DNA from 3 places in the Candidatus Thiodiazotropha sp. CDECU1 genome. Region 2 is predicted to be linked to each of the others. Evidence: predicted binding sites of a transcription regulator. Region 2 holds the regulator's gene; each other region holds the start of a gene.
What was found. Region 2 encodes FliA, which starts transcription of late flagellar genes. Its sites were predicted from a motif close to GCTAAAGTTNNNNNNNNNNCNGCCGATA; they were not measured.
Positions count from the first base shown of each region.

Region 1: a site for FliA is predicted at 2,518-2,545, ahead of R2K28_RS17970 (methyl-accepting chemotaxis protein). Genes of this name have one in related genera too.
Region 3: a site for FliA is predicted at 2,771-2,798, ahead of R2K28_RS07520 (methyl-accepting chemotaxis protein). Genes of this name have one in related genera too.

Region 1 is NZ_OY734020.1:3,928,387-3,936,317, forward strand. Features, by position in the region: gene R2K28_RS17960 (methyl-accepting chemotaxis protein) at 1-1,832, shown strand, start outside; gene R2K28_RS17965 (hypothetical protein) at 1,855-2,148, shown strand; gene R2K28_RS17970 (methyl-accepting chemotaxis protein) at 2,682-4,337, shown strand; gene R2K28_RS17975 (chemotaxis protein) at 4,351-5,298, shown strand; partial or broken gene R2K28_RS17980 (transposase zinc-binding domain-containing protein) at 5,787-6,447, opposite strand; partial or broken gene R2K28_RS17985 (IS91 family transposase) at 6,877-7,176, opposite strand; gene R2K28_RS17990 (DUF1488 domain-containing protein) at 7,468-7,782, opposite strand; partial or broken gene R2K28_RS17995 (GH36-type glycosyl hydrolase domain-containing protein) at 7,884-7,931, opposite strand, start outside.
Region 2 is NZ_OY734020.1:2,723,584-2,731,514, forward strand. Features, by position in the region: gene R2K28_RS12410 (protein-glutamate methylesterase/protein-glutamine glutaminase) at 1-201, opposite strand, end outside; gene R2K28_RS12415 (chemotaxis protein CheA) at 267-2,606, opposite strand; gene R2K28_RS12420 (protein phosphatase CheZ) at 2,678-3,412, opposite strand; gene cheY (chemotaxis response regulator CheY) at 3,438-3,809, opposite strand; gene R2K28_RS12430 (RNA polymerase sigma factor FliA) at 3,877-4,623, opposite strand; gene R2K28_RS12435 (MinD/ParA family ATP-binding protein) at 4,626-5,507, opposite strand; gene flhF (flagellar biosynthesis protein FlhF) at 5,494-6,777, opposite strand; gene R2K28_RS12445 (hypothetical protein) at 7,168-7,497, opposite strand; gene flhA (flagellar biosynthesis protein FlhA) at 7,608-7,931, opposite strand, start outside.
Region 3 is NZ_OY734020.1:1,645,676-1,653,606, forward strand. Features, by position in the region: gene R2K28_RS07515 (hypothetical protein) at 1-183, shown strand, start outside; gene R2K28_RS07520 (methyl-accepting chemotaxis protein) at 216-2,600, opposite strand; gene R2K28_RS07525 (TlpA family protein disulfide reductase) at 2,979-3,509, shown strand; gene R2K28_RS07530 (hypothetical protein) at 3,934-7,389, shown strand; gene R2K28_RS07535 (peptidylprolyl isomerase) at 7,590-7,931, shown strand, end outside.

The sequences.
Region 1 (7,931 bases), 1.2 Mb from region 2:
TGTTCGAACTGACTGAACTGCGTTATGCCTGGAGCAACGTCATGAACGGTATACGCGGTTATCTCGCCTTCCGCAGTGACGCCAGCATCGACAACATGAAGCTCTACATTGAACGCATTGACAGCTTGCTGCTGGAGCTGAAAAAGAAGGAAGATTTGTTGACCCTGGAACAGTCAGACGCAGTGGAACAGTTCGGCGGAAGCTTTAGCCTGTTCAAACAGCGGGCGCAAAAGATGCAGGAGATCCACGGCGGTAAGAGCTGGCGCAGTGACGCCTGGCTGCTCAGCAGCGAATTCAATCCCGCGCTTGAAGAGTTACACAACGACCTGGCTGATCTGGTCAAGCATCAAGAGACAACCATCAAAGAGACCAGTCAGCAGTTAATGGATACAGCCGATTCAGTCGACAGGCTGGTATTGGGACTGCTCATCTTCGGTCTGCTGGCGGGACTGCTGATCAGCTGGCTGATTTCACGCGCCATCTGCAAACCCATCGTGTTCGCAGCGGACACCATGCAGGACATTGCACACGGTGAAGGCAATCTGATGATTGCTCTCGACAGTAAAGGCAAAAACGAACTCAGTGAACTTGCCGAGGGCTTTAACCAGTTTGTCAGTAAAATCCGTAACCTGATACAGCGTACCGCCCACTCCACCGAGTCGGTCATCAGTGCAGTGGCACAGACTTCGGACAACACCCGCCTGATCATTCAACGCGTGTTGGAGCAGGAGCAGGAGACCGACCAGGTGGCCACAGCCATGAACCAGATGGCTAGTAGTATCACCGAAGTAGCGCAAAACGCCGCCATCGCTGAGGAAGCAGCCGGCTCAGCTAATCAGGAGACCCTGAACGGTCGTCAGATGGTGCAGGAGAGCGCCGACGCCATCAATGAACTGGCAACAGAAGTGGAGCAGGCGGAGCGGACCATCCAGGAAGTGGAGCAACAGAGCGAACATATCGGCACGGTGATCGATGTAATCAAAAGCATAGCCGAGCAGACCAACCTGCTGGCGCTCAACGCCGCCATTGAGGCAGCTCGTGCTGGCGAACAAGGCCGCGGTTTTGCCGTGGTTGCTGACGAGGTGCGCAGCCTGGCCAACCGTACCCACGAATCCACCGGCGAGATCGAATCCATGATCCAGTCACTGCAGAGCGGCACCCAACAGGCCGTTGCGGTGATGGCCACCGGCCGGGAAAAAGTGGACCGGAACGTGACCCAGGCGAGTCACACTCTCAACTCCCTGGACCAGATTAGTAAGGCGGTCGATACCATCAATCGCATGAACTCCCAGATCGCCACCGCAGCGGAACAACAGCGTGCCGTATCTGAAGAGATCAAGCAGAACATCTTCAATATCAACGACCGCAGCAAGCAGACTGCCCAGGGCGCCAAGCAGACTTCGGAAACCGTCAGCTCGCTGGGTCAATTTGCAGCCAATCTGCAGGGAGTCATCCAGCAGTTCAAGTTCTCCGGTGACGGCGGGCTCGATTTCAGCGCCGCCAAGTCGGCCCATCTGGCCTGGAAAGCACGCCTACGCGACTTCCTGGACGGTAGAGATGCCTTGTCCCATGAGGAGGCTGTCTCCCATCACGACTGCATCCTCGGCAAGTGGTACTACAGCGAAGGGCTGGAAAGGTATGGCGAGGTCGCCGAGATGCGGGATATCGAAGCCCCCCACAGCAAACTGCATCGCCTGATTCAGGAGATCATCAAGCTGAAGGAGGCTGGCAAAGACCAACAGGCAGAGGCGGTCTACCAGGAGATAGAACCCCTGTCACAAACCATCATCGGCTTATTGAACAGCGTGGAGTCGCAGATCAACCAGGCATGATGAGCTGTCGGGCCATACCGACGTGGTCCCGGTCGCGGGCCAGGACTGGTCCAGCGACCCCTTCTCGGTGCTGGAAAAAGACGGCCGGCTCTTTACCAGCGTGATGTCCTCGCTGATTGAACAGGCGGTAGAGTTTCAACGGGAGCAACATCGTCACTATCAGAAAAAAGTGGCGATTGCTCTAAACCTCTCGGTGCGGTTGTTAAACGATACCGGCTTTCGAAAACAGCTGTTTGAGCATCTGATCGCCCAGGACTTCCTGCCTGACAGCCTGATTATCGAGATCACCGAAGATAATGTGCTGTGTTGTGGCTGATAATGTAGAGGCGCATGGTTAGGTTTAACTGAAGTATCAGTGATGTTATTTGTTTGTAGTAAGAACTGTCAGTATTGTTTTGCCACCCGTACTTAAAGTAACTTTTTTACCAGATTTGTAATCTACTACCATAAAGCACAACGGTTCATTATGTTAGTTCGGTCTGTGATTGATCTGAGTGTCGAAAATGATGCAGGTGCAGCTCTTAGTGTAAATATGGCAACCCGGAAGATTTGGTGCGATGTAAAAAAACTGTGATGACGAAGGCTTCTCATTGCTCTATCTTTTTGAGTTATAAAACCCTATTTTTCGTGCGATTATTGGACAGCTCAAAAGGGGTATTTCCCTGGATAATTCTGCTTTATTATTTGTAAAGTTTCCCTGGGTCCGGTCGCTACTTCGTTTTAAGTCACCCGAAGGTCCCAGATCCCGTCCTTCACCTAGCATTCTGCTTGTGTTCAATCGCCCAATCCCCGCGATTTTTGTTCAAACGTCGAATAACGAATATCACTCTTTGGTAAGGGGGTAGCATTATGGGCTTGATGAATCAAATAACTATTCGTGCACGTCTGATATTTTTAGTTGGATTTGCTGCGGTAGTCATGCTTGTCATTAGTTCGCTAGGCATATACGCAATGAAGAGCGGAGAAGCGTCAATGAAAACTGTCTACGAGGATCGACTGATACCGACTGGCCAGATCAGTCAGATCATTGAATTAATGCGGGAAAATCGAAGTCAGTTGCTCTTCTCCCTTCAGCATGATCCCAACTCAAAAACCGCTGTTCTGCATAAGCATAATGTGTCGCTACATTTAAAAAAGGTAGATCAAAATATAAAAACTATCGATGAAGTCTGGAAAGAGTATATGTCGACATATCTGACACCGGACGAGGAAATACTGGCGCAGAAATTCACTCAAAAGCGCGCCATATTTGTTAATGATGGTTTGAGGCCGGTAATAAAGTATATCGAGAGTGGCGACTACTTAAACTCCGCTATTCACTTGTCGAGCAAGACAAACCCGGCATTTGAAGCTGCTCATAAAGTTGCTGAGGATCTTTGGCAATTACAACTTGATGTTGCAAATTCGGAGTACGAAAAAGCTATGGAGCGCGATCACCAGATTGGCATTGTTTTCATTTGCCTGATTCTAGCTGGTGTTGGTTTTCTCATATTTCTCTCCGTTATAACCATTCGAAGTGTCTCAGAGACAGTTAAAAAGCTAAATAACGCTGCTAATGGAATGGCAGAGGGGGATCTTACAATTCAATGTGAATCATCATCAAATGACGAGCTTGGGCAAGTTATTAGCGCATTCAATGACCTAGGTAATAAATTCCGGAGTGTTATTACAGAGTTGAAAGCTTCGACTATACAGTTGGCTTCTGCGGCTGAGGAGACTTCGGTTATAACCAGCGAAACAAGTCATCGAATAAAGCAACAGCAATCCGAAACAGAACAGGTTGTAACTGCCATGAATCAGATGACTATAACCGTTCAGGACGTAGCTCGGAATGCCGGAATGGCTGATGGAGCAGCACATGACGCAGATGAAAAGGCTAACGAGGGGATTTCAGTGGCTGCTAGCGCACTTACTGCGACGGAGGATTTGGCCAAAGAGGTTCAACTGGCTGCAGATGTAATTCAAAGGTTGGAGGCAGAGAGTGACAGTATAGGTGCGGTAATCGACGTTATTCGAGGGATCGCAGAACAGACGAACCTGCTTGCGCTCAACGCTGCAATTGAAGCGGCGAGAGCGGGAGAACAAGGCAGGGGATTCGCCGTAGTGGCTGACGAGGTACGTACCTTGGCAGGTAGAACTCAACAATCCACACAGGAAATACAGGGCATGATAGAGCGCTTACAGCAGGGTGCGAAGGATGCGGGAGCGGCAATGAATCAAGGACAGGATAAAGCCAAACATAGCCTGCATCAGGTTGAACGAGCAGATGAGGCACTCAACGAGATCAGCCATGCGGTGGCCCGTATAAAGGAGATGAATTCACAGATAGCCACTGCTGCAGAGGAGCAGGGTACCGTGGCCGAGGAGATCAACCGCAACATAGTTGCTATAAGTGATCTCTCGTCTGAATCTGCACAGGGCGCTGAGGAGACATCACAAGCAAGTAGTGAGCAGGCCCAGCTTGCTGTAAGTCTGGATAAACTTGCCATGAAATTCACGGTTTAGTCTGGGGGGAGATATGTCAAAGCTTATGCAATCTATTGATGCGAGAACTCAGCTTGCTGGAACTAATAGGTTGGAGGTCTTATTGTTCAGCTTGGGTAAAAATGTAACAAGCGGGCGTGAGGAAGTTTTTGGTATCAATGTGTTTAAGGTCAGGGAAGTTATGCATATACCTGAGATAACGCAAGCCCCTGATATGCCGAAGGCAGTAGAGGGTATGGTGAGCTTGAGAGGCAGTATGGTGCCAGTAATCAACCTCTCAGAGTTCTGTAATCTTCAGGCTGAAGAACAGCCTAATATCCTCATGATCACAGAGTACAATAAGCATGTACAAGGTTTTCTAGTTCACGCAGTGGACACAATAGAGCGTTTGAACTGGGATGACGTCAAAGCGCCTCCTTCAATGATTACAAGTCAGATGAGTGGTCTTGTAACCGCTGTCTCTGAGTTACAGGATAAGCGTCTGGTCATGATTATGGACGTGGAGAAAATACTCGCTGAAACTGCCGGCTTTTACGAAGACCAAAATATATATAGTGGTATTGAGCCTCATAAGGGTCGCAGCAGCATAACTGTCTTATTTGCCGATGATTCAAGTGTGGCAAGAAGCCAAATTAAACGTACACTTGATCGCATGGGTATTCTGCACATAGGCGTTAGAAACGGTGCAGAAGCTTGGGATAAGTTAAACGAGCTAGCGGAGAAATCAGACGCAGATGGTGTGATGATAACTGACACAGTAAATTTCATCCTGACAGATGTCGAGATGCCTGAAATGGACGGCTATGTCTTAACGAGAAAAATTAAAAGCGATGATAGGTTTAAGGATATACCGGTAGTAATGCACTCATCTTTGACCGCTGAGGCTAATCAATGCCTGGGCAAGGGCGTGGGTGCTGATGCGTATGTTCCGAAATTCGAACCAAAAGAGCTGGCGGCTACTTTGGAAGGGCTGCTTTATTGAAGCGTTTCATCTAACTGCCATCTGTCCTCTCCGTCAATTCTAAGCGATTGTTACGAAAGTAATGAGTGATCACACAGTCACCCTCGGCGAGATTACAAATTGCAGTCTTCTTTCAGAAGCGGGAAGGAAACCGTGCTTCAATATGCTTCACTAGACGAAGAGGCTCTGTGTATTTTTTTCTGCCAAATTGGTGGGGGCGCACGATCGATATTCACCAATCGGGGGGGTGATGTACAATAATCCCGGCTTATCTATATAAAAGTATAAGGAGAATAACCGCTATCACCCATGTATATCAAGGCAGATAACTAGGGCCTGGATATGCCTGAATCATCCGTCTATCCGTCCTCAATCTATTCAATCTACTGGATTTTCGGTTGAATCCGCCCGCTTCCACTGCCTTCCCGTCCTTCCGGCTTAGTTCAGGCAACAGGCCGCCAGGCGGCCTATCCTTCTGTTGCTGTGCCGTGTAGAGAAGTGTGAAACCCGGCAACCCGATGGCTGATCGTATGCACCAGCTCTGTCAATTCCTGCTGGTTGGGTGCGCATGTGGAAATGCACGTTCAAATTGAGCGCACTGCCGAATCTTTGGATCAGCGTCACCGCACCAGTCTGCGCGGTTTTTCGAGTGAATCCCTACTTCTTAATAAGATGGGACGATATGGCCCTGTAAACGATCCCCAGTACCCGCCCCATCAGTTGCGGACGGCTGGCGAACAGGAACCGTAATTGAAATGGGAAGCTCAGCACCCACTGGCGTATCGGTTGCTTCGGTAATACCTCATCGACCAGCAGCGCTGCGCTTTCGGCCATGCGTCTGGCGCCACGGCTGGGGCAAAATCCACGGCGCTTGCAACTGAATGCCACCAGGTGTTCATGATGACAGTGGGTGCATTGCACCCGCAGGAATCCGTGTTCCAACCGCCCGCATTTGAGGTAATCGGCAAATTCCTGTTGCACATGCAGGGGCAACGACTTGCCCTGCATAGCCATCACATCCCTGAACTCCGGGTAGCATTGTTCAATGATCTGGTATAGGAGGGTCTGTTCCGGCCGGTGCCGTTTATAAGAGGGGCTGTGTGGCGACCGGTCGTGATCGCGGCTTGAAGCATATCGTTCTCCATTCCATGGAGCGCTCGATGTTCTCATATTGTTCTCTATCTGCATAGATAAATGCTTGTTGCCCGCAGTTGCCAGCCAGTGCCCGCCAGTTCCTGTCACTCCCATTCTATTGTAAATAAGCCTTTTTTAGCTTTTATTTTCAACGACTTATTTTCCCGTTAATTGATAATACCTTGAAAAATACCATGCTCAGAAAATCCTGCAAAATACTCAAAAAAGTATACGCGAAAGAATAAACACCCTTTTTACACACGTCCAACAGCTTCTGACTGCTGTTGACTCTTTTGACAACCATGCAATCCACTCCGAATACGGCTGACAGGGAGCCAGCAACACTGAAAACTTACCCTCCACTCCCACAAGCGGCTCCATCCATTTCCGACTTTCGGCACGGCGAATCCCTGCCGCAGTGGCGTGAGCGCAGCATCCTGGTTGGAACTTTTGATTTTCGGGCTGTCAGTCAAACAGCCCATCGTGCAGTCCAACTGGTGGCGTCCGGCTTTCGGGTAGTGCTCTGGATCCGCCGGTTTCGGCTTTGTGCTTCAGATAATCGAGGATCTGCTTGATCACCGCCGGATCTTCAATGCAGGCGATGACTTTCATGGCGGCGACGCAGGCACCGCAAGTCTCGATGTCAATATTGAACACGCACTTGAGCCTCTGCACCCATGTCATCGACGCTCGCAGTTCGGAGGGCGTTCGCGGTGCATCGGCACCCCTGGCCTTGTAGCCACTGCCCCACTTTGCCATGGTTACTCGTACAGAGGAAGAGTGAATTCAAACGAGCCTACCTGAACACCCACTGGCGTTTCCCAAACCCCCATAGAAAGGAAGTTACTAAGGGGGGTTGCATAGAACCAATGCTATTATAATAGGGCAACAACACCACGCCCCAGCGTCTTCAATGCACAGGATGCGTACCATTGATCAATAAGTTCTCGAGGGAGTTGGGCGACCCCTACATTACTCTACCGATCTGTATCCATCTGATCAGCCACCACATCAAGTCAGACAAATTCCTAGTGCAACTCATACAAGACACAGCCCTCAGAAATCTCCCGCAGCCAGGACGTAAGCATAGGTTCCTTTACCAGCTCCACCACGCTCATAGACCTTATCCGCAACCTCACAGATCCTCTCCCGAGCAGTATCGAATGCCTTCAATAAATCCGTCTCGGTACTATTCATCTTGGGAGAGAGCCGTTTGAGGGCAGCCGCCTCCAAAAAGAAAGAAACCTCAATCGTACGGTCATATCCCCAAAACAGAATGCGGCTGCTTTTCTCATCAAAATAGCGGCTTGGGTTAGGAAAGTGAAGCTTCATCATTGCCTGCCGGTATACTTCGTTTAATAGAATGCACATTCATATCCGCTTTTTTCCTGATTCAAATCCGGCAGGCGAAATTACCTGCCATGTATTTCTGATTCTCTGGTTCCTGCGGTTTTCTGCGCGAATCCATGCCGCTACCTCAGCGTCACCTCAATATAGTGCTCCTGGCGATCATCCAGCAG
Region 2 (7,931 bases):
GGAAATACCGTCCACAATGGGCATCTCCACATCCATGGTAATCACATCGGGTTTAAGTCGTCGGGTACGCTCGATGGCCTCCTTTCCATCCGCTGCAATACCGACGATCTCGATATCATTCGCCTGTGACAATGCCGCGCTTATACGGTTTCGAAAGAATGCCGAATCATCAACAATCAGTACTTTCAGCTTGGCGGCCATTATCCGTTTTTTTCACTCTAGTGATTGTGTGTGTGAGCGGGGCTGCCAACCATGTTGCAAGTTCCTTAAAATTTCTTGGCATACTTCCGCATTAGACCTGGCACATCCACGATCAAGGCTATTTTTCCGTCGCCGGTGATTGTAGCGCCAGCCATACCGTCCAACCCTTGTAAAAGTGCACCCAGGGGTTTGATCACGACCTCTTCCTGACCAATCAGATGGTCGACAACCAGACCGACTTGAATATTACCGACATTGACAATAACCACGTGCCCATTTGACTTGTCATCATCATTGATCGGATTATCCGGAATCAGCCAATTGCGCAGATAGAAAAGTGGCAGGGCGCGTTCGCGAACCATGATAGTCAACTGACCATCGACCACGTTTGTACGCTTCAGATTGAGATTGAATATCTCCACTACACTAGCCAGGGGCAGTGCGAAGGGTTGATCTCCCAAAACAACCATCAAGGTGGGAAGGATGGCCAGTGTCAAGGGTAGTTTGATGATAATGATACTGCCCTGACCCCATTCGGAATCTATCTCCACCGAACCATTCATTTGCGCAATCCGGGTCTTCACCACATCCATACCGACACCACGTCCTGAGACATCGGAGATCTCGGTCTTGGTGGAAAATCCAGGGGCAAAGATAAGATTGAAACACTCCTTGTCATCAAGGCGGGCTGCCGCCTCGCTATCCATCATGCCTTTCTCCACTGCCTTCTTACGTAACACCTCCTGGTCCATACCCTTACCATCATCGGCGATCGATAGCAGAATGTGATCACCTTCCTGGGCGGCTGAAAGTACCACCCTACCCCGTCTCGGCTTGCCTTTTGATTCGCGTTCTTCCGGTTGTTCAATACCGTGATCAACCGAGTTGCGTACCAAATGCACCAGAGGATCAGCCAATGCCTCCACAAGATTTTTGTCCAGGTCGGTATCCTCACCCACCATTTCCAGATCGATCTCTTTCTTCAAACTCCTGGCCAGATCACGCACTACCCGTGGGAATCGGCCAAATACCTTTTTAATCGGCTGCATCCGCGTCTTCATCACCGCCAGCTGCAGGTCTGAAGTCACCACGTCCAGGTTACCTACCGCGTTGGATACGTCCTCATCATTCATGGTTGCCTTCAGCGTCGCCAAACGGTTACGCACCAGCACCAACTCACCCACCATATTCATGATATCGTCAAGCCGCTGGGTATCCACGCGTACAGTGGTTTCGGCGGGAGGTTTACTGCTGGCAGCCTTGGGTGCCGCCTTGGGTTTAGCCTCTGCGGCAGGTTTCTTGGCGGGTGCTGTTTTTGCATCAGGCGCCGACTTTTTCGCAGGCTTGGCTGCCGCTTTGGCAGTAGATTTTTTGGCTGCGGATTTAGCTTTACCCTTGGGGGGCATTTTCTGCGCAGGCTTTGGTGCCTTTTTACCCTCGGTCGTTTCATCCTCATCCGACTTGATCTTATGCGGATCGAACTTCCCCGCACCATGGATCTGATCCAGTAGATCTTCAAATTCATCTTCACTGATATCGTCATCACCTGCAGGGGGCTTTGCCGCTTTTTTCGGCTTGGCCTTTTTCTTGGCGGGTGCTTGCTCATTGCTCAGCTTATCGGGATTGAATTTGCCTTCGCCATGGATCTCGTCAAGTAAGGCCTCGAACTCATCCTCGGAAATATCATCAGAGGCTGCAGGTTTCTTAGCCTTATCTTCTGCCTTGGGTTTACCCGTGAATTTACCCTTGCCGTGCAGTTCATCCAGCAGGTTTTCAAATTCATCCTCGGATATATTGTCATCCTTGCCGGCTTGGGCAGGTTCTTGAATCGCATCCAGCAAGGACTCGAATTCGTTATCGCTTATATCATCCGATGAAGACGGCACACTCTCCGCTGATGTCTCTGCCTCCGCCTCTGCCTCAACCGCCACCGCTGTATCTGTTTCCTCCACTGCTTCATCATCAGCCGACTCCTCTGCAGCGGCCTCTTCTTCCTCTTCCTCTTCCTCTTCTCCTTCCGGCACGGCAAATTTATTCAGTCGCTCGATCAGTTCCGGATCCGCATGTTCCGGCATAATACCTTCGCGTACCTGCTCGAACATGGCATTCACAATATCCAGCACCTCAAGTACAGAATCCATGAGATCCGGACCCACACTACGCTGTCCCTGGCGCAGTATATTGAAGACATCCTCGGCCCGATGGCAGACTTCCACCAAGGGATCTATGGATAGGAATCCCGCACCGCCCTTAATCGTGTGAAAACCGCGAAATACGGCATTTAGCAGATCGAAATCATCAGGTTGCTGCTCCAGGTCCACAAGCTGTTCACTCAACAGCTCTAGTATCTCTCCAGCCTCGACCAAAAAATCCTGAAGGATTTCGTCGTTGACATCGATGCTCATCTAATGCTCCCGGTGGATCACCGAACTTTACCGAATGTTGTTGAAATCTATATCGGTCCTAACCTGAATAACTAAAACCCCAGGCTGGAGAGCAGATCGTCCACATCGTCCTGGTTTGTCACTTGTTCGCCCTGATCCAGACCTGGAATAGCCGGTCCCGCAAGCACTTCAGCTTGGTCTTTATTCTGTTCGGGATCTTCCAGCTTGCTACCGGTGATACGCACCAGCATGACCAGTTTCTCCTCCACATCATGAACAAGGGTGATGACCTTGCGAATAATTTGGCCGGTAAGATCCTGAAAATCCTGAGCCATTAGCACTTCAGACAGGTTTTTGTGCAATTCACCGGCATCACTCTGCGTACTCTTTAGGAAACTTGAAAGTGAACTGCTCAGCTCCTTGAAATCCTCTTTGTTGAGTAATTGGGAACGTAGGTTCTCCCACTGCTCAGCAAGTTCAGCAGATCCCTGTTCAATCTTCTCGATCAGAGGAATACTATGCTCGACAGCAGTGAGCGTCCGATTCGCGGATTGCTCGGTCATGGTAATGACATAGGTGAGCCGCTCCTTGGCATCCGGAATCTCCACATTGGTCATATCGGAGATTCGGGCATCAAGGAGAAAACCGTTGATGGCTTCATGCAGTTCACGGGTCAGGCGACCCACCTCTTGGAACAGGTCGTCGTTTTTCTTTGCTTGTGTCAGATTACCTATCAATCGCTCGGATTCCGCATCATCACCGGCTTCCAAGCTGATAACGAGGGACTTTGCAATCTCTAATCGTTGTTGGTTGTCTTGTTGTCCCATTTTTTACTCCAGACACAGCCTCAATTTAACCCACGCGTTCGAAGATCTTGTTGATCTTTTCTTCCAAGGTCGTGGCAGTGAAAGGTTTAACGACATAGCCGTTTACACCTGCTTGTGCCGCCTCGATGATCTGTTCGCGTTTAGATTCCGCTGTTACCATCAATACCGGCAATGCGGCCAACTTATCATCCGCCCTGACCGCTTTCAGCAGATCGATACCTGTCATTCCCGGCATGTTCCAGTCTGAGACAAGAAAATCGAAATTCCCACTCTGTAGCATGGGTAGTGCCGTGAGACCATCATCCGCCTCCTGGGTGTTGTTAAACCCAAGATCACGCAATAGATTCTTGATAATACGCCGCATGGTGGAAAAGTCGTCCACAATGAGGATCTTCATATTCTTGTCCAATGCTACCTCCATCCTGTTAGTGCTGACGTCCCGTCAACGAATCACAGGCCAACCATTACTCTTCGTCGTGTACCAATGAAAGCCAATCTGTCAGTCGTGACCGCAAACGCAGTGTCGCCTGACTGTGTATTTGACAAACCCTAGACTCACTCACACCCAGTACATGCCCGATTTCACGAAGATTCATCTCATCATCGTAATACATGGCAATAACCAGCCGCTCACGATCGGGCAAGCCAGCAATCGCATCCGCCAATGCCTTCTTGAAGGCGTCTTTCTGCAATCCATCGAATGGTGTATCTGCAGATCCTTCCCTGGCAACCGGGAAGCCATCACTCACTGCGGTCAACTCATCCAGACTGAAAATTCGACAACCCGTTGAATCCCTGAGGATTTGATGGTACTCCTCAAGGCTCATATCCAAGGCATCGGCCACCTCTACATCACGCGCATCTCTGCCCTCGTGGTTCTCGATTTCCCGCATCGCTTCAGCAACCATGCGCGCCTTGCGATGAACAGAGCGCGGTGTCCAGTCACTGCGTCGAATTTCATCCAGCATTGCACCGCGTATGCGGATACCCGCATAGGTCTCAAAACTGGCACCCTGTGTGGGGTCGTAGTTTCTGCTCGCCTCGAGCAGGCCCAACATCCCCGCTTGAATCAGATCATCCGCCTGAACATTCGGTGGCAACCGGTTCATCAGGTGATAAGCGATCCTTTTCACCAGTCCGGCATGTTGATCCACCAGATCATCATAGTTCTGTTGTTGCTGCATGGCGGTGTATGTCGCTAAGCCGCTCACCGTCATACCTCCCCGTATTGGCTAGAAAATTGGATCAATCGTTCGACGAAAAACTGTAAATCGCCACTGACACCCGAGGGTACAGGCCAGTTATCGGCCTTTTTGGCCAAATTCTTGAATGCCTGTGCTACTCGTGAACGTGGATAGGCCTCTACAACCGGTTTTTGGCTTCGCACCGCTTTGCGGAGTTGTTCGTCATAAGGAATGCTGCCCATGTAGTTCAGCATAACGTCCAGGTATTGATCGGTTACCCGGCACATTTTATTGTAAAGATCACGCCCCTCTTGCACACTCTTTACCATATTAGCCAAGATTCGGAAACGACTAATTCCGTGCTCACGGTTGAGCAGCTTGATAATGGCATAAGCGTCCGTGATGGAGGCGGGTTCATCACATACCACAACAATCTGTTCCTGCGCTGCACGACTGAAACTGATCACCAGATCGGAAATGCCGGCAGCCGTGTCGATCAGCAAAACGTCCACATCGTTGGCAACTTCGCTGAAGGCTTGGATTAAACCGGCATTTTCGGCAGGGGTCATCTCAGCCATGTGCTGGATTCCGGAAGCACCAGGGACAACCCTCATTCCCTTGGGCCCGGTGACCAAAACATCCTCCAGTGAGCATTCACCCTGCATCACATGGGACAGATTACGCTCTGCGTGCAAACCGAGGAGTACGTCCAGATTTGCCAATCCCAAATCGGCGTCGAGCAGCATTACCCGGCGACCGAGTTCGGCGAAGGCGACCCCCAGATTGGCAGAAATACTGGTCTTGCCCACACCACCCTTACCACCGGTGACAGCAATCACCCTCACCGGTTCCGGGTTAATCATCCTGCGCAACCCTGTTGCCTGATCTTCGATCTGTTCAGACATGTGCATGTTCATTCATTCCCCCGAAAGCCATCGCCAGATACTCCTCATCTGGACTGCCACCCATAAGTTCGGATAGCTCCACTGCATGCTTCATCAACCTATCCGCATAGGCGTTGTGTATATCCTCCGGTACCCGCTGACCATCGGTAACGAAGGCCAACGGCAGTTTTGCTTCGAGAACAGCTGAAAGCACGCCCCCGAGGGAAGCTGCCTCGTCCATCTTGGTCAAGACAACACCAATCGGACTGACGATATCAAATGCTCGAATGGCATGACTCAAGGCTGACCGCTGGGTGGTTGCAGAGAGCGTAAGCAGTGATTTCACGGGGTGGTTTCCTTTGCTCAATAGTGCCAGGCGTTCCGTCAGCTGGAGATCTCTCTGCCCCATACCGGCGGTATCGATCAAGACCAAACGCTTATCCGCAAAGGCGTGCAGGGCGTTGTTCAGCTCTTCCGGAGTGGTGACGCTGCGAACCGGCACATCCAGGATGCGGCCATAGTTTTGTAACTGCTCCTGGGCACCAATCCGGTAACTGTCGGCCGATATCAATGCGAGATGGCGGTTACCGTGACGCAGGCAGAATCGGGCGGCCAACTTGGCAATGGTGGTGGTTTTGCCGACACCGGTCGGCCCCACCAGGGCAAGGATGCCGCCCTCATCAAGGAGATCCTGCTTTACGGCTGGTATTTCAGCACCGAGCTGGGTCAGGGCCTGGCGCCATGCCTGTTCGGGTGTCTCGGCGTCCTCGACACGATAGGCCAACTCCTTACAGTGACCCGCATCCAGACCCAATGCCATCAGGCGGCGGATTAAATCCTGTGTCTGGGGGCGACGATGTCCAAGATCACGCCATGTCAGCTCAGAGAGTTCGTTCTCCATCATACGACGCAGTGCCTGCATCTCACGCCGCATCTCCTTCAATACCGGATCCTGACTCCATTCGACTCGAGGCTGTTCCTGCCTCTGAGCCGGCTTGGAATCACGGTAGTCTTGCTTGGGCTTTTCAGACTGATCTGAAACGGTGTTGTTCAGGTAAGCTGATCTGGCTGCGCTTGAGAGGCTGGCACTGTCATCGGTCAATGTTCGAGGATCAGATTCGATGCTTGTTGGCTGAGTTGTGTCGAATGCGGATTCGTCGTAGTCCACGGCGGCCACCAACTCAATCCCGCCCTGCACGTTCTTGTTGGAGAGAATGACTGCGTCTGCACCCAGCGCCTCACGCACCTGGCGTAGGGCCTGCCGCATATCAGAGGCAAAAAAACGTCTTATCTTCATAGTCCGCATTCCCCGGCGATTGCCCTGCATTGAGCTTGCGCCATTCAACCTGCCAATCCACTCTCCGGCTCTGTTTCCACGCCACCGGTCCTTGCCGGCTGTCGTAGAGGCCATTCACTCCCACTGAGGGTTTATTACTATGTTTGCAAAAACTGTTCCAATCATGAATAGATCGGAATTAATTATTTATTTTCTTTTAATACAATAGGTTGGAAGATCCGATGCGAACATGTCGGAGCTCCGTCAGGGCTGTTTAAGACGCCAGTCAATTGACTCCCCAGGACTACTCCGCCAAGGTTTCGGCACTGATTTGATTGATAATCATGCCTGACACAGAAAATTGACATGCTGGTCGAAGAGAACTTCAGCTGAGATCGCTAGAGGGGAGTTTTACCTGGCGTCAGCAATTGCCTGGGTGATCGTTTTGACCTCTGTACCCTTGCGATAGAGATCGAGTGATATGACTTTTTCCGGCCACAGGTGTTTGATCTCGAATTGAGCCCCTGCAGACTCCAGGGTGTAGGTGAGCGCCTCCGCGTGCTCCCGACTCACCAGTTGAAACTCACATGCTTCCCGCTTAAGCAGTGATTCAGCTGTGCAATTCAGTGCTCTACCCCTCAAATAGGTGCAGTGGTAGAGCCTTTGGCAATAATCAATCTGTGACCAGCTCTCATTTTGCAGCCATGCAGATTCGGCTGACCACCCTTTTATAACTAACATGACCATTTGTTTTAATCCTTACCGAGGTCAATCAAGCGCAACCTGTTGAGACCCATCTCAACACTAATCCTGTGGTTACTATCTCATATTCGGTACTGGGGTGTGTAGTATCAGTCCTCATTTCCCCCATTACCGATGGTTGTGATCACCTTGATCTGACGATTGTCGGGTATCTCGTTGTAGGAGAGGATATGCATACTCGGGGCAGCATGTTTAGCGAAGCGAGCCATCCAGGGCCTGATCGGGGCCGCCACCAATAACACACTCTCCTGACCCTGGGTCTCCATTGCCGCAGAGGTTTCGGAAAGCGCATTCTGCAATCTCTCTGCCAGACCCGGTTCGAATCCCGCCTGTCCCTCTTCAGATGCCTGCAGCGTTCTCTGCAGCAGCTGCTCCAGGGTTGGATCCAGAACAGCTACCGGGATCTCTTCAGA
Region 3 (7,931 bases), 1.1 Mb from region 2:
TCCGCGCTCCTGGCAAAAATATCGTTCTGGTTGATAGTCATCGGCAGCATGGCATTACTGACACCTGAACCGGCCTGGCCGGAGTGGTTGGCGCGTATGTTGCTATCAGCCGGTGTCGCCCTCGGCGTTACCACAATCGGTGTCCTGATATGGCAGAGACATGGCGGCAACAGCGAAAAATGAGATTGTTTGACGATCAGGCCGATCCCTAACCATTAATCGCTTTCCAATATCTGTCGTTCAACCCTGTTGAGCAGTCCTATGATCTTGGCAGACAGGGGTTCGATCTCGTTGTAGAGCATTTCTGCCCTGTCCGTGTCGCCACTCTCCATATGGCTGATAATCTCTTTTATCAAGGCATGTAGCTGCTGATGAGGCTGTTCAATGGCATGGATCTCTGATATTTCGCTATACCGACTGAGTGCTTCAGAGTAGTACCATTTACCAAGGGCGCAATCATGGTGTGAGACAGCCTCCGCGTGGGTCAGGGATTGTTTACCATCGAGGAAGGAGCGCACCCTGGCCTTCCATGCCAGATGGGCAGACTTTGCCGAGCTGAAATCGAAACTTGAATCACCGGAAAATTTAAATTGTTGTACAACGCGTTGTAGATCAGAGGCAAGATTTCCCAAGTCGTTGGCGGTTTCAGAGGTGTCTTTGGCATTCTGGGATGTCTGTTTGCTGTTTTCACTGATATTGGTGATGTTTAGGTTTATCTCTTCGACCACCGAACACTGCTCCTCTGCAGCTGTGGCGATTTGGGTATTCATTTCGTTGATGGTCCCGATCGCTTTGTTTATCTCGCTGAGGGAGTGAAGCGTCTCCGATGCCTGCAGCACCCTGTTATCCACGTTCTCTCTGCCGGCGGCCATGACCGATACCGCTTGTTGCGTGCCGTTCTGCAACGCCTGTATCATAGTCTCAATCTCACCCGTGGATTGATGGGTGCGGTTGGCCAGTCCACGAACTTCATCGGCTACAACAGCAAAGCCGCGTCCCTGTTCACCTGCTCTTGCGGCTTCGATGGCAGCATTGAGGGCGAGTAGATTGGTCTGTTCAGCGATACTTTTGATCACATCCAGGACAGATCCTATACTCACGCTTTCCTGTTCCACTTGCAGAATTGTTTTCTCTGCAAGTTCCACTTCATCTGCCAACGCCTGAATTGCATCCGCAGTCTGCTTAACGATCGTGCAGCCGGATTGCGCCTCGGTGGAGGCTGCTTTGGTGGCTTCTTCCGCAACAGATGCATTTTTCGCTATATCCGAGATACAGTTCGCCATCTGGTTCATGGCTGTCGCCACCTGTTCTGTTTCATGTTCCTGCTTCTGGATACGTCGGCTGATGTGGCTGGTATTTTCTGATGTTTGGGCGACAGCGCTGATAACCGATTCAGTCGATTGTGCCGTCTGCTGTATCAGGATACGGATCTTGCCGACAAACTGATTGAAGCTTGCAGCGAGTAATCCAAGTTCATCATTGCCTTTCTGATCAAGCTGTTTCATCAAGTCGCCATTGCCATTGGCTATGTCTTGCATGGTCCTGACCGCATCCAGAATCGGATGGTAGATGAGTCGTGTCGTCAACCAGCTTATGAACAGCCCGATTATCAGGCCAAGCAGCAAAAGACTGGATACAAGTGTAGTGGTTGAACTTGTATCCTCAATCAGACGTTGACTGGTTTGTGAAATCGTGGACTCATGGTGTGCCACAAGCTGACCAAGCTGTTGATCGATTATTGTCAGCAGGGGAGTTATCTGGCTGCGTACCAGCCATGCATCACTGCGCCACTTATCACTGCCGTGAATCTCTAGAAGCTCTTTATAGTGGTTATCAAATTGGGCCAGATTATGCGTGAATTGTTCGATGGAATCATATTGATCCAGGGTCAGCAGATCACTTATCCCATTGAGCTTGTCAACGAGTTTTTTTGCTCTTCCAAGGTAGAGGTTCAGGTCGTTTATATTTGATTCATTGCGAAAGGCGAGATAGCCCCGGATACCATTCATGATATTGCTCCAGGCATACCTCAACTCGGTAAGATCATTCAAAATCTGTTTTCGTTCTTCGTCCGCGGGTTCCTCCATTTCAGATATAATCATCTGAGATGTGAGTTGCATCTGATTACGGCTGATAGGATTAATATGCTCATTCGCATAGGCAATGCCAGGGAAGTTACCCTCATATGTCGCTGTCTGGCTGAGTAAAGCCTCAGCAGTCTGGTCGAACTGCTTTACTTCATCGTTCAGCAGCACGAGCAGTTGAGATGCGACGTTATCCTTCGCCTCTACACTTTTTGTTATAAGTGATTGAAGAATGTAATGAGTCTGCTCCTTTTTAGTTGAAAAATCCTTTAAATGAGTATCTTCCTTTGTCAGGAGATAGAATCCCAGAGACTCTACAGACTGTTTTAAACTACTCGCGAGGTCTTTAGTCAAGATCAACCTTGGCTGGCTTTTAAGCACCACACCATTCACACTCTGTTCAACATTACTCAAGCTGATGAGGGTGAAAATAGACGAGACACCAAGCACGCAGAGGATGAGCCCGAAGCCAAACCACTGCTTTGTGCGGATCGATAGGTTGTGCAGAATTGACATGATCTTTTCCCTGATATGGACCATTCCTACTCCAAATCCATATGCTGTTTTTTAATATGTATAGCGCTGTGAAACATTGTTCACGTGCTAGCTGTGTAATTATTACAGTGAACCAGGGGTTAAATATGATGCTCCAATATCAAACCCATATACTCCTTGGTTGCAGGATATATCGTCTTCGAAATTTAAAACTTTAGAGTGTGGCAGGCCGAGTTGGCTTGAAAAAAAACACCTTGTGAATAATGAAATATACTTCAATATCATAAAGCTAATGATATTTTATAAGAATATTATTATGTCGATAGGAGGAATGGCGTTCCGCAAAATGCCGGATCCGTCTATCGCGCTGCTGACACTGACTGGGTAATACGCAACATCATGAGACTTTTAAAAAGATCGGATTTTCTCTATCTCGTACCAGCACTGATCTTGTTATTGGTTTCAGCTGGCGGGCTTGCGAGAGGTGGATGGCTTGAGACAATGGAGACTGTCCATACTGCACCTGCATTGAATCTTAAGGATCTGGACGGGGTAAGCTATCGAATAAGTGATCTCAAAGGCAAAACGGTTTTAGTCAACTTTTGGACAACCTGGTGCCCACCCTGCATTGAAGAGATGCCGTCGTTGATAAGACTGGCAGCGGAGATGAGCCAGGAGGAATTTGTCATCCTCGCCGTCAATGTAGAGGAAAACAAGCGTCGTGTCAGTAACATAGCAAAACGCTTGAATGTTACTTTCCCTGTCCTTCTTGATCCAAAAAGAGAGGCGGGCAATGCATGGAAGGTTAAGGTCTTTCCCAGCAGTTTTCTGGTGGATGCCCAGGGGCGCTTACGCCATAAGGCAATTGGTCCGGTTGAGTGGGATAGTGATGAGATCACTTCGATTGTTAACCAATTGATACAGGAGTAGGGTGCGTTTGGCAACTTCCTATGTTGTGCTGAATAGCTTTGGGATCACTCGCATCGAAAATGAGTGTTGAGGATGTGAAGTGAAATAACGTGTCGATTTCTAAAAAAAAAAAAGAATATGAACTGGATCACATATTAATACCTACCTAGGAATAAATTTCCCAGTCATCACTTCATCTTAAGTCACTCTTAATCTTGCTTTGCTACTTTTTGGGATAACCTGCCCAAATTAATAAATGCCGTCTCTGTGATGTCGGACAAAAAGTACATAAAAACAATTAGATGGAATGAACACACTAGTCAGTGGCAGCTATTGGTCGGGGGATCATTGCAAGTAGTGTGCAATAACAACAACAGCACAAGACCGCCAGGATTGACAACCTGCGAGTAATAGAAACCATACAGGCAAGTGGAGGAGTTTGGTTATGAAGTGCAATCAATTACTACCCAATAAAACTTATCGCTTCGTAACATACGCGATTTCATTAATCCTCACGTTGGTTGTTGCCACGGGTAATACCTGGGCAAGTGATGATGATGAAGAGCGGGAGTACAACAACGAGAGGTACAGCAACGAGAAGTACAGAAGTGAGGAGGATAAGAGCAGCAAGGATGAGGACAGGGATAATTCTGAAGATGAGGAAAACTCAGAAGGGGGTGGTGGCAACGGCCTGGCGCTGCGTCCTAAGAATACCTTCAACATCATGATGAACTATGAACTCGGTATGCACTGTACCGGTTTCGAGTTCGCCTATTGTTGCGTGCTGCCTCCTTATAACTCGATCCTGGCCCAGGTTGTGAAGACGCAGCAGAGTGATGAGGGCCAGACAGCCTTTGCGCGACTCCTGGAGGGGGACCCCGCTGAAGGTCTCGATGCCCTGGGACGACAGACTGTACTGCGGGATCCCGATCTCGATGCAAACGGGGATTTCCAGAAATATGTCCTCGAGTATTGGCATGAAGCACAACCACGGGAAACTCGTCCCAACGTCGTACCCCAGACTTCGACACTGATCAGCGCCACCGAGGGCAATTCACTGCTGATGTGGAACACCCTCGCCGATTCCGCGGCGGTCAATCCGGACGGTTCGTTGGTGCTCTCGGGCCAAGACGGCAACCCGACCTGGAACGGTGTCAGCGGCGCCATGCTGGGTGACGGCGATTTCAATGATCCCACCGACGACTACTGGAATGCGGTCTGGAATCACCTCTATATCTACGCCGACCTGGAAGGCTCCAATCCCACCGGTTCGACGGCTGAGTCCGATAAGATCCGGCTTGGCGTAACCGGCCACATCGAGTATCCGGACGATTGCGGTGCCGGTCTGCACCCGATGGGACCGGTCTCCCACCCGGATGGCGTACCGACCAATCCTGCTGTACTTAATGATTGCGGCGGTGCTTCCAAGGGCAATGTACTGACCTTCTCCGGCGAGCACGGCACCGTTGTCTATACCCAGATGAAGGTGCTGGAGAACCTGCCGATCACCCTCACCTCGCCACGTATCTGGGAGGCCCTGGGGCTTCCCCTGACCCCGTTCGAGGACTCCATCAATTTCTTTGCCGACCCGGGCGCGATGTTCGAAGACTCGGTGCGTCCTTTCGTGGCGATGAAGGCCAGGTTGCGTCACTACGATGAGAATGCCTATGGCGGTATGGGTGATCCGGTGCTGCAGAATGGCGCGCCGGTGGAGGGATTCGGCACCGCGCCCATCGATATCCCCAACTGCGAACGTTGCCACTCAGAGGTGGATACCACCAATTCACCCCATAAGAGCGGTGATGAGATCTGGTCCAAGGTTCAGCAGGAATATAACTTTTGGATGAGTTACTACAACATAGGGCCAGGCGACTCGGACTGGTATCCGCGCCTCAAGAGTGCCGCCATCAGTATTCTCGGCCTGCATGACAAGAACCAGGGTACTGGATTCCTGGACAACTACCCGGCCTGCGGCACACCGGCGGAGTGCGATGCACTGGCCGCCGATCTGTCGGCGGAGAACAATCGTCCCGTATTCGCCCAGAGCACCCGTATCGGTAATACCACCGTGCTCTGCCAGCGTTGCCATGCGGACAATGTCATTGCGGTGGTCAAATCGGCATCGTTCACCGATGATGATGGGAGCAGCAAAGTGATTCTGCCCATGTCCGAGGCGATTCATCAGACCCATCGCGGTGTCGGCGAGGGTGGCCCCATCGCCTTCAGCGACAGTCTCGGCCGCTTCGGCGGTTGCCAGGGCTGTCATCCCGCTCACCGTTCCAATGGCGACATGGCCGGTTATCCTATTACCGAAAGTGGCGACAACTTCTATGCCAGTACGGATAACCGTCTGGGCGCGGGCGGCTGTTTCGTCGGCCGTGACGTTCACTCCAATCCATTCAAGGATATCGACGGTGCGGGAACCCCTGAACACTTGACCGCCATTGGTGAATGGTTGCGGGATAATGTCTCCCGTAATCAGGCGGGTCTTGCGGGCAGCGATCGCGACGACCGGGGTATCTGGTGCACCAATTGCCACAACCAGCTGAGCCAGGAGATCTGGAAGCAGGAGAACATGGAGAGCCTGATAGATGGCATACCCGGTCCAGGGGCGAGCAACATACGCGCCCTGGCCTCATTGGATGATATTGCCGCTGCAGTTGGGGTAGATACACAGCAGGCCCTGGACTGGCTCGATCCTCGGGATCCCAATGTGTTCCCTGAGGACGGTGCAATTCGTACTTCGGAAGAGACAATGGCCATCTGGCGCCGTGATCCGGGTCTCTGCGCCTACCTGGGTGGCAGTACCGATCCGGCCATCGACGCCAAGTTGGCCACCATTGAGGTGGCTGGTGACGCCACCGCATGTACCACAGGTGCAGCGGCACCAGGTCCCGATTGTGATGGTGATGGTAATGCGGATTTCCAGATCTGCGGTAGCTTCGATGGGGATGGCGACTTCAGTGTCAGCATCCTGGACTTCTGTACCACCGACGACTGTGTGACCGCTGCCCAGCAGACCCTGAGCGGATCGATGGCGGCCCCGGTACCCTTCTCGGCGGCAACCGATGGACGCGACCACTGGCTGGCTGCCGGCGAGCCCCATTGCGCCGATTGTCACACCGCGCCCTATGTGGAGCCGAGTGGTCATCAACCGGGTAATGACCATCCACCCTTCAACTATCCGCGCAAGGCTGGACTGATGCGATACTCCCGCGGTCATCGGGACATCACCTGTCAGGGTTGTCATGAGTCGATCCATGGCCTCTATCCGGTCGCTCCCCATCTTGAGCAGGGACCGGGTGTGGACGGTGTGGATGCCACCACCTATGCCCAGGCGGCCTATCTCAACAGCGATGACAGCCACGGTCCGCTGAAGTGTGGTTCATGTCATATGTACGATACCCTGGCCGACAATGTGGATGCCCAGATTCCTGTACGGGTCTGTGAGCCGGGTGAAGATGGCGGCAACTGCGATAATGGTGAGGGTATGCATTTCGACGGCAGATCGATCGCCAGCGACTTCGATGCGGCGGTCAGTTGGGCCCATACTTTCACCGATAATCACGATCCCCGTGAAGACTTCTGTGTCAACTGTCATGAGAACGAAAACGACGAAGTCAGTGCCTCAGAAGGCGAGTGGCTGGAACATGCCATGAAGGGTCGGGTATCGCGCAAGACCATGGATCAGGTGGAGGAACTTATTTCGGGTGAGGTATTCGGTACCACGGATCCCCGCAACACCGTCTGTCAGGGTTGCCATGATGATGAATGGCAAGAGGTGGCCTGTAACGGTGAGGATGGTCAGGAGTGGAAGCTCCACCTCTCCGAAGGTCGGGTGTCGGAAAGCGTTTGGGAGCATGTCTCCCAGGATCGCACCGGCTCCACCTGCGGTTGGTAGCAGGCGGAAAGGTCAGCTGTCATATTGGCGGATGGCAGTTGCATCTGGGAGGGGGGATCTCGGTCTCCCCTCCCAATCGCTTCGCAGTCGTCAGCCATTTTTAGGGTGAGTAGCATCATTCAACGATTATAAATATCCAAAGACCTGTCTTATCGCCGATGTAGCATACAGTTGGCTGGAACAGGTCATTCGGAGGCAAAATGAGAATTCCTGTAACACTGATGGCCGCTTGTCTTCTGGCCACTTCCGCATGGGGAGACACGGCTGCTGAGCCGGCACAATCCGATGCCAATGTCCTGGCCCGGGTTGGCGATCGGATCATCACCTTCTCCCAGCTGAACACCCAATTGAATAGCACTGCCGTGGTGGGTCTATCCACGCCGGCCCTGGGTACGCCCGAAAGGCGTACCGTCATGTTGACTCTGCTGGACAAGGCGATCAGCGTCAATCTGCTCTATCTGGATGGTGTCGGCAAGGGCCTGCAGGAGGATCCGGTTTTCAAGCGCGAGCTGCAGACCTACGCCGATGGCATGTTGGCGGGA